One region of the Serratia marcescens subsp. marcescens ATCC 13880 genome, then DNA from elsewhere that is predicted to be linked to it. Evidence: predicted binding sites of a transcription regulator. Region 1 holds the regulator's gene; each other region holds the start of a gene.
The links. The regulator LexA, encoded in region 1, represses DNA repair genes until DNA is damaged. The targets are predictions, from matches to a motif close to TNCTGTATGTACATACAGNA.
Positions count from the first base shown of each region.

Region 2: dinB (DNA polymerase IV) is a predicted target of LexA. The motif match lies at 1,995-2,014, and genes of this name have one in related genera.
Region 3: rmuC (DNA recombination protein RmuC) is a predicted target of LexA. The motif match lies at 1,974-1,993, and genes of this name have one in related genera.

Region 1 covers NZ_CP071238.1:4,629,254-4,632,530, reverse strand. The annotation lists gene plsB (glycerol-3-phosphate 1-O-acyltransferase PlsB) at 1-499, opposite strand, end outside; gene J0F90_RS22165 (diacylglycerol kinase) at 648-1,016, shown strand; gene lexA (transcriptional repressor LexA) at 1,119-1,727, shown strand; gene dinF (MATE family efflux transporter DinF) at 1,831-3,168, shown strand.
Region 2 covers NZ_CP071238.1:940,333-943,609, reverse strand. The annotation lists gene pepD (beta-Ala-His dipeptidase) at 1-875, shown strand, start outside; gene dinB (DNA polymerase IV) at 918-1,979, opposite strand; gene J0F90_RS04370 (glycerophosphodiester phosphodiesterase family protein) at 2,163-3,059, shown strand; gene nqrM ((Na+)-NQR maturation NqrM) at 3,092-3,277, opposite strand, start outside.
Region 3 covers NZ_CP071238.1:240,257-243,533, forward strand. The annotation lists gene udp (uridine phosphorylase) at 1-233, shown strand, start outside; gene J0F90_RS01100 (tyrosine-protein phosphatase) at 527-1,309, shown strand; gene J0F90_RS01105 (DedA family protein) at 1,389-1,919, shown strand; gene rmuC (DNA recombination protein RmuC) at 2,060-3,277, shown strand, end outside.

The DNA of each region.
Region 1 (3,277 bases):
AGAAGCGTACGAAGCTGTCGCGGCCGAGCCACAGCACGGCGAAGAATTTCTGCACGCCGTTCAACAGACGCAGGTGCGGCGTGCCGTGGCCTTCGCGGCCCGGCGAGCGGCCGAACATGACCGAAACAGGCAGCATTTGAATGTCGAGATCCGGGTTGCTGCGATGCAGATCCAGATAGTCGTGGAACAGCTTTACCGACTCTTCTTTCGGGGTGTAGTAGCGGAACACGCGCGGGCCGTCGTGAATGAACACGTAGCTCGGCAGCACGGTGCCGTCGATCTCCAGCGAGTTGAGCGGATCGGGCAGATCCTGCGCCAGGCACTGGGTGCGCAGCGTCAGCAAATCCGCCTTGGAATTGTAAGGTAAAACATACAAAATCGGCCGTGAGGGATCCAACCCTAGCTCGGTAACCGGATCTGAAGGGATGACCTTACTTCTTACCAACAATTTAAGTGGTAAATTCAATATTTTATAATAAATTTTACGCCAACCTGACATAACAACGTGAAGCCTCTTGTTAGCAATGCGCCGCAAGCATACCAGAAACCGGGTAGCAGATCTGTGGTGTTCGAAAACCGAGAGCCGTCAGCGCGGACTGTTCTAGACTCTTTTTATTATGACCGACCTCTGAGAAAGGCACGAAAACATGGCAAACCAAGCAACCGGACTGACCCGCATCATCAAGGCCGCCGGCTATTCCTATAAAGGGCTATCCGCCGCCTGGCAGCACGAAGCGGCTTTCCGCCAGGAACTGGTGGTCACCCTTCTGGCTATCATACTGGCTGTCTGGCTGGATGTGGGTGCGATAGCGCGCATTTTATTGATCGGATCGGTAGCGCTGGTGATGATCGTCGAGATCCTGAACAGCGCGATCGAGGCGGTGGTGGATCGCATCGGCAGCGAACATCACGAGCTGTCCGGGCGGGCCAAGGACATGGGATCGGCGGCGGTGTCGCTGGCGATCGCGCTGGCGCTGTTCGTTTGGGGCACGGTCCTATGGCAGCATTTCGGCTGACGAAAAGCGCCTACTGACTGATTTTTATTTATTCTTCGGTTCCCAATCCGCGCTTACCTGTATATACTCACAGCAAGACTGTATAAACAAACAGGGGGCGGAATGAAAGCACTAACTACCAGACAGCAAGAGGTCTACGATCTGATTCGCGAGCACATTTCGCAAACGGGCATGCCGCCAACGCGTGCCGAGATCGCGATGCGTCTGGGGTTCCGTTCGCCTAACGCCGCCGAAGAACACCTGAAGGCGCTGGCACGCAAAGGCGTGATCGAAATCGTCTCCGGTGCCTCGCGCGGTATCCGTCTGCTGATGGAAGAAGAAGAAGGGCTGCCGCTGATCGGCCGCGTCGCCGCCGGCGAGCCGCTGCTGGCGCAGCAGCACATCGAAGGGCACTACCAAGTGGATCCTTCCCTGTTTAAACCGAGCGCCGATTTCCTGCTGCGGGTGAACGGCATGTCAATGCGCGACATCGGCATTCTGGACGGCGATCTGCTGGCGGTGCACAAAACGCAAGACGTGCGCAACGGCCAGGTCGTGGTGGCGCGGATCGAAGACGAAGTGACGGTCAAGCGCTTGAAAAAGCACGGCAATGTGGTTGAACTGCTGCCGGAGAACAACGAATTCCAACCGATAGTGGTCGATCTGCGTCAGCAGAATTTCACTATCGAAGGGCTGGCGGTCGGCGTGATCCGCAACGGCGACTGGATTTAATCGCCGGCCCATCACCGCCGCTCCCTGTATCAATCGCCCCTGTTTTGGGGCGTTTTTGTTTCTGACCTCGCCCTTTGTCACTCAGTCACAGGAACATCCCATCATGCGCCTGATTTCCGCCTTCACCAGCGACACCGATAAAGCCCTGTGGCGCCTCGCCCTGCCGATGATCTTCTCCAATATTACCGTGCCGCTGCTCGGGCTGGTGGACACCGCGGTGATCGGCCACCTCGACAGCCCGATCTACCTGGGGGGCGTGGCGATCGGCGCGGTGGCGACCAGCTTCCTCTTCATGCTGCTGTTATTCCTGCGCATGAGCACCACCGGCCTCGCGGCGCAAGCGCTGGGGGCACAGAACCCGCAAGCGCTGGCGCGCGCCTTTATGCAACCGCTGCTGCTGGCGCTGTTGGGCGGCGCGGCGATCGTCCTGCTGCGTTATCCGCTGATCGAACTGGCGCTGCGGATCGTCGGTGGCGATGGCGAGGTGCTGGAACAGGCGCGGCGTTTTCTTGAGATCCGCTGGTTAAGCGCCCCGGCGGCGCTGGCCAATCTGGTGCTGCTGGGCTGGCTGCTCGGCGTGCAGTACGTGCGGGCGCCGGTGATCCTGCTGATCGTCGGCAACCTGCTGAACATCGTGCTGGATATCTGGCTGGTGATGGGCCTGGGCTGGAACGTGCGGGGGGCGGCGGCGGCAACCGCCATCGCCGAATACGCTACGCTGCTGCTCGGGCTGTGGTTGGCGTGGCGGGTGATGCGCCTGCGCGGTATTACCCTGCAGATGCTGCGCCAGGCCTGGCGTGGCGATCTGCGTCGCCTGCTGGCGCTCAACCGCGACATCATGCTGCGTTCACTGTTGCTGCAACTGTGCTTTGCGTCGTTGACCATTTTCGGCGCTCGCCTGGGAAGCGAGGTGGTGGCGGTCAATGCGGTATTGATGAATCTGCTGACGTTCACCGCCTATGCGCTCGACGGTTTTGCTTATGCGGTGGAGGCTCATTCGGGCCACGCCTACGGCGCCCGGGACGACAGCCAACTGCGCAAGGTGTGGCACGCGGCCTGCAGGCAGGCAGGGCTGGTCGCGTTGGCCTTCGGCCTGGCGTATGCCGTTACCGGCCAGCAGATCGTGGCGGCATTGACCTCTTTGCCGGAACTGCGTGCGTTGGCCGCCCATTATTTACCCTGGCAGGTCATTCTGCCGCTGGTCGGGGTATGGTGCTATTTGCTGGACGGCATGTTTATCGGCGCCACGCGCGGCGCCGAGATGCGTAACAGCATGGCGGTGGCCGCTGCGGGATACGGTCTGGCGCTGTTCAGCGTGCCGCTGCTAGGCAACCACGGGCTCTGGCTGGCGCTGGCGGTGTTTCTGGCGCTGCGCGGCCTGGCGTTGGGCTGGATTTGGCACCGTCATCAGGTGCGCGGCAGCTGGTTTGCTGCACGCTAGGTCGAACGCTTTGTTGGGTTATTTATTAATTTATCTTATGTTTTATTCATGTTTGCTTACATGTTTTCAGTCCAGATCCGTTCGCGTTAGCTCGTTGTTTGTTGGCGTT
Region 2 (3,277 bases), 1.4 Mb from region 1:
CGGTGCCGGCCGGTTACCAAACCCTGAAGCTGACCCTCAAGGGCCTGAAAGGCGGCCATTCCGGCGCCGAGATCCACGTCGGGCTGGGCAACGCCAACAAACTGCTGGCGCGCTTCCTGTTCGCCCATGCGGCGGCGCTGAACCTGCGCGTGCTGGACCTGAACGGCGGCACCCTGCGCAACGCCATCCCACGTGAAGCCTCCGCGGTGGTAGCGGTGCCGGCGGACAAGGCCGACGCGCTGAAAGCGCTGAGCCAGGAGTTCCTGGCCGTGCTGCAGAACGAACTCTCCGCCAAAGAGAAGAACATCACCGTGCTGCTGGAGCCGGCCACCAGCGCTTCGCAGGCGCTGAGCGCCGACAGCCAGCAACGCTTCCTGGCGCTGCTGAACGGCACGCCGAACGGCGTGATCCGCATGAGCGACGCGGTCAAAGGCGTAGTGGAAACCTCGCTGAACGTCGGCGTGGTCACCACCAGCGAAAATGAAGCGGAAATCATCTGCCTGATCCGCTCTCTGATCGACAGCGGCAAAGATTACGTGGTCGAGATGCTGACCGCGCTGGGCCAGCTGGCCGGCGCCAAGGTGGCGCCGAAGGGCGGTTACCCGGGCTGGCAGCCGGACGCCGACTCGCCGGTGATGCACCTGGTGCGCGAGCTGTATCAGGATCTGTTCAACAAGACGCCGAACATCATGGTGATCCACGCCGGCCTGGAATGCGGTCTGTTCAAAAAGCCGTATCCAAACATGGACATGGTATCGATCGGGCCAACCATCACCGGCCCGCACTCGCCGGATGAGCAAGTGCATATCGAAAGCGTCGGCCTGTACTGGAAGCTGCTGACCTCGCTGCTGAAAGCGATCCCTGAGCGCGCGTAATCTGCGCGCTTAACGCAAAAAGCCGGCGACTCGCCGGCTTTTTTATTCCCAAGGCAGCGCCAGCTGCCGCTCCAGCTGCGGATCGAGCAGCGTCACATGCAGCCCCACCAGCCGCACGCCGCGCCCCTCGCGCCGCTCGCGCCACGCCTGCCGCGCCACCGCCAGCAAATCCTGCCGGTTCAGCACCGGGAACACGTGCTCCTGGGTGGTTTGCTGAAAATCCTGAAACTTCAGCTTCACGCCCTGCCGGGCGATGTGCAGATCCGGCTTCACCTTGCGCAGCCGCATCTCCAGCTCGGGATAGAGTTTGTCGATAATCAGCGTTTCGCAGTCTTCCCAGTCGTGAATATCCTCCGCCAGCGTGCGCTCCACCCCCACCGATTTGCGCAGCCGCTCAGGAGAGATTTCGCGCCGATCGATGCCCTGACAGCGCTCCCACAGCACCCGGCCGAACTTGCCGAAGCGCTTGAGCAACTGCGCCAAATCGTATTGCTGCACGTCGGCGCAGGTGATAAGCCCCACTTCCTCCAGCCGCTTGGCGGTCACCTTGCCGACGCCGGGGATCTTGCTGAGCGGCAGCTGCTGCAAAAACGCCGGCACCTGCGCCGGCGTGATCACGTATTGCCCGTTCGGCTTGTTCATCTCGGAGGCGATTTTAGCGAGAAACTTGATTGGCGCGATGCCGGCCGACGCGGTGAGGTTCAGCTCGTCGGCGATCGCCTGACGGATTTCCTGGGCGATCAGCGTCGCCGAACCGTTGCATTGCGGGCTGTCGGTCACGTCGAGGTAGGCCTCGTCGAGCGAAAGCGGCTCGATCAACGGGGTATAGCGGGCAAAGATTTCACGGATGTGCTGCGAAGCTTCTTTGTAGGCCGCCATGCGCCCCGGCAGCAGGGTGAGATGCGGGCACAGTTTGAGCGCCATCGCCGTGGACATGGCGCTATGCACGCCGTAGCGCCGCGCCGGGTAGTTGGCGGTGCTGATCACCCCGCGGCGATCGGCGCTACCGCCAATCGCCAGCGGGATATCGCGCAGGCTGGGATCGTCGCGCATCTCCACTGCCGCGAAGAAGCAGTCCATATCGACATGAATGATTTTACGCATCGCACCCTCCAACAATACTGTATAAGTATACAGCCAGGTACCAAAAGCTCAAGGCCGCAGGCTTCGAGGAAAGCGGCGTTTCTGACAGATATTTCCGCGTTGTTAAAAAAGCTTAATTTTTCAATAGTATGATTTCCGCCATCCCGTGCGGCTCACCACAACGATAACGACAAGGTACCCTACATGATCAGATTTTCTCATTTGCTGCTGGCTTCCGCGCTGTCGCTGAGCGCGCTGGCGGCCAGCGCCGCCGCCGGTCATGCGCCGGCGATCGTCGCCCATCGCGGCGGCACCGCCGATGCGCCGGAAAACACTCGCATCGCCATCGAAACCGCGCTGAAAAACGGCGCCGACGCCATCTGGATCACCCTGCAAGCATCCAAAGACGGCGTCATCGTGCTGTATCGCCCCTCGGATCTGAAGGCGCTGACCAATCGGCAGGGTCCGGTTTCTGCCTATACCGCCGCGCAGCTGGCCAAGACCGACGCCGGTTGGGCGTTCGCCAAAGGCGATGCGCATCCGTTCCGCGGCCAGGGTATCGGCATTCCGCGGCTGGATGAGGTGTTGAAGGCCTTTCCGCGCGTGACTTTCTATCTGGACATCAAATCCCCGGATGCCGATCCGGCGCAGTTTGGCCAGGCGCTGCTGGCGACGCTGGAAAGCACCGACAGCCTGAATCGCACCCGCGTCTACTCTACCGACGCCAAATACCTGCAGGCGCTGCCGCCGGCCGTCCCGCGCTTCGAAAGCCGCGACGAAACCCGCACGCTGCTGGCCAACGTCACCATGGCGCACCAGTGCGATGTCAAACCGGACAACCGGCAGCCGCGCTGGTACGGGCTGGAGCTGAAGCGCGAGGTGGAAGTGGTGGAGAAGTACACCCTCGGCGAAGGGCGGTCGAAGGCGTTTCTGACCTGGGATAAAGAGTCGATGGATTGTTTCCGCTCGCAGGGCCCGGCGCACATCATTCTGTTCGGCGTCAACACGCTGCAGGCGTATCAGCAGGCGCTGGCGCTGGGCGCCGACGGCGTGATGGTCAACTCGCCGGCCGAGGCGAAAAGTTTCCGCAAGGCGAAATAAAAAAACCCGGCCAGGGCCGGGTTTTCACTTCGCTACAGAATACGGTGCTTTTCCAACTGCTCGCGCCGCTGCGCCGCTTTGGCTTCGCGCTTTTTGCGCGCATCGCACGGCTCCGGGCAGTCGCAGACTTTCTCCATGCCCAGCGCGGTGATGCCGCCGCAGCTGCCCTGCAGGCTTTTGCGTTTGAACACATAGCCCAGCGACATGCCGCCGACGAT
Region 3 (3,277 bases), 730 kb from region 1:
TCAGCCGTTTTAAAGGCTCGATGGAAGAGTGGCAGGCGATGGGCGTGATGAACTATGAAATGGAATCCGCCACGCTGCTGACCATGTGCGCCAGCCAGGGCCTGCGCGCCGGCATGGTGGCTGGGGTGATCGTTAACCGCACCCAGCAAGAGATCCCGAACGCAGAAACCATGAAAAACACCGAAAGCAAAGCGGTGCAGATCGTGGTGGACGCCGCCCGCCGTCTGCTGTAATCGCCTCCCCTCAACGGGCCGCCGACGCGCCTGTTGAGGTTTGTCATCAACCTCATGCCATTGCCGGGTTTGCAAAGAGCTGCGGATAACAAACAGGGAAAATCAATTCATTGATTTTCGGCTGATGACCACAAAGGAGGAAAAACCGCGTTTTTTCCTCCTTTGTCAACGAACTGAACGGGCCGCCGACGCGGCCCGTTTTTCCATTTGCGGCTAATCTGTTACGGTGATACTCCTCAGCGCTGCGCCGATGGCTGCCGCGCGTTGTCATAACAAAAACAACGAGGACGTTTATGACCGCCCAGATCCTGCTTCATCCTTCGCTTGCGCCGCTCGACGGCGGCATTAACTTCCGTGACTTCGGCGGCAACGGCGTGGCCGACGGGCGCCGCATCAAACGCGGCCTGCTGTTCCGCTCCGGTTCTCTCGAGCGGCTGACGGAAAACGACTGCACTTTCCTCGCTGGAGTGCCAGTGCGTTCGGTGCTGGACTACCGCGATGCCGACGAGGTGCAGGCCAAACCGGATATTCTGTGGAATGGCGCCGACTATCACCATGTGCCGGCCAACCCGCTGAGCAGCGAAGTTAACGCCAACCTGGAAAAGCTCACCAACGAAACGCTGGCCGCTTTCGACGCTCGGGCGTTCATGCTGGAGCTGTATCGCCGTCTGCCGTTCGGCAATGCGGCCTATCAGCGGCTGGCGCAGCTGTTGAGCAACCCTGGCGGCGGCGCGATCGTGCAACACTGCGCGGTCGGCAAGGATCGCACCGGGGTCGGTTCGGCGTTGGTGCTGTTCGCGCTGGGGGCCGACGAAGCGACGGTGCTGGAAGACTATCTGCTGACCGAAACCACGCTGGCCACTTTCCGCGAACAGATGCTGGATCAGCTCTCTATCAAGCTGAATGCGGCGGCGCTGGAGCAATTCGCCTACGTGCTCAGCGCGCGCGAGGAGTTCCTGATGACGGCGCTGGGCTGCATCCGCCGGCAATACGGCTCCACCGACCGTTGGCTGGAAGCGGAATACGGCCTGGGCGCGGCCCAGCGTGAAGCACTGCAGGCATTCTACCTCGAGTAAATTGCCGCGTGTTTAGCCGGGGTTTAACTCGCCCCGGCTTATCCTAGGCGGCGAACCATCGCGTATCAGGAGCCCCGTATTGAGCCTCAATGACGTTATCAACTGGGTCAGCGATGTCGTGCGTCAGCACGAAGGCTGGGCCATTCCCATCATTTTCTTCCTGGCGTTCGGCGAGTCGCTGGCGTTTTTGTCGCTGCTGCTGCCGGCCACGGTGATCCTGCTGGCGCTGGGCGCGCTGATCGGCGAAAGCGGCATCGCCTTTTGGCCGATTTGGGCCGCCGCCGCCGCCGGGGCGTTTTTCGGCGACTGGCTCTCTTACTGGATCGGCTATCACTATCAGGATCGCGTGGCCCATATGTGGCCGCTGTCGCGCAATCCGCAGCTGCTGGCGCGCGGCCACGCCTTCTTCGAGCGCTGGGGCGTGCTGGGCATTTTCATCGGCCGCTTCTTCGGCCCGCTGCGCGCCGTGGTGCCGCTGGTGGGCGGCATTTGCGGCATGCCGCAGCGCTATTTCCAGCTGGCCAACGTCACGTCGGCGATGATCTGGGCGTTTGGCATTCTGGCGCCGGGGGCATTCGGCATCCAGTGGCTCAGCCAGTGGCTGGGCTGATTTCTCGCTAAATTGCGCAGCGCCGCGCAATATTGTGCGCGGCCGGCAAAATCAGGCTGGACATCCATACAGCCTCCCCTTAACGTGACGGGCAATGGGCGAGCAAAACGCCGCAACGGCTAGGTGCAACAGGAGGCAGGGTGGATACCAGTCTGATTTATGGGATTGGCGGCGTCGCGATCGGCATGCTGTTGGGGTGGCTGATCGCCAGTCTGCGGGTGCAGCAGACGCATGCGCAACATGAAACCGAACTGCGGTTGCTGGAGCAAGCGTTGCAGCAGGCGCAGCAGGAAACGGCCGTGCGGCAGGAAACGCTACAGCGCCACGAGCAGCAGTTGCGCCAGAGCGAGCTGGAGCTGCGCAATCTGCACAGCCAACTGGCGGCCGGGCATGAGAAGCTGCAACAGCTCACCCATTGGCGCAACGAATGCGAGCTGCTCAACCAAGAGCTGCGCGCCCAGCGCGAGGTTAACAGCGCGCAGGAGGCTGAGCTGCGCGAAGTCACCATCCGTCTGGAAGAGACGCGCATGGCGGCGGAGGAGAAACAGCGTCTGCTGATCAACAGCGAACAGCGCCTCACCACCCAGTTTGAAAACCTCGCCAACCGCATTTTTGAACACAGCGGCCGCAAGGTTGACGAGCAAAATAAGCAAAGCCTGGATCGTTTACTGCTGCCGTTGCGCGAACAGCTGGACGGTTTTCGCCGTCAGGTGCAGGACAGCTTCGGCCAGGAAGCGCGGGAGCGCCACACGCTGACGCATGAGATACGCAATCTGCAGCAGTTGAACGCACAGATGGCGCGTGAGGCGATCAACCTCACCAAGGCGCTGAAAGGCGACAACAAAACGCAGGGCAACTGGGGCGAGGTGGTGCTGAGCCGGGTGCTGGAGGCCTCCGGTCTGCGCGAAGGGCATGAGTATGAAACGCAGGTCAACGTGCGGGTGGATCATCAGAGCCGCATGCAGCCTGATGTGATCGTGCGCCTGCCGCAGGGCAAGGATGTGGTGATCGATGCCAAGATGTCGCTGATCGCCTACGAGCGCTATTTCAACGGCGAGGATGAGGCGGCGCGCGAAGCGGCGCTGAGCGAACATATTGCCTCGCTGCGCGGCCACATCCGCATGCTGGGCCGCAAGGACTACCAGCAGCTGCCGGGGCTGCGTTCTCTGGACTATGTGCTGATGTTCATTCCGGTCGAGCCCGCCTTCCTGCTGGCTATCGATCGCGAGCCGGAGCTGATCAGCGAAGCGCTTAAGCACAACATCATGCTGGTCAGCCCGACCACGTTGCTGGTGGCGCTGCGTACCATCACCAACCTGTGGCGCTATGAGCATCAGAGCCAGAACGCCCAGCGTATC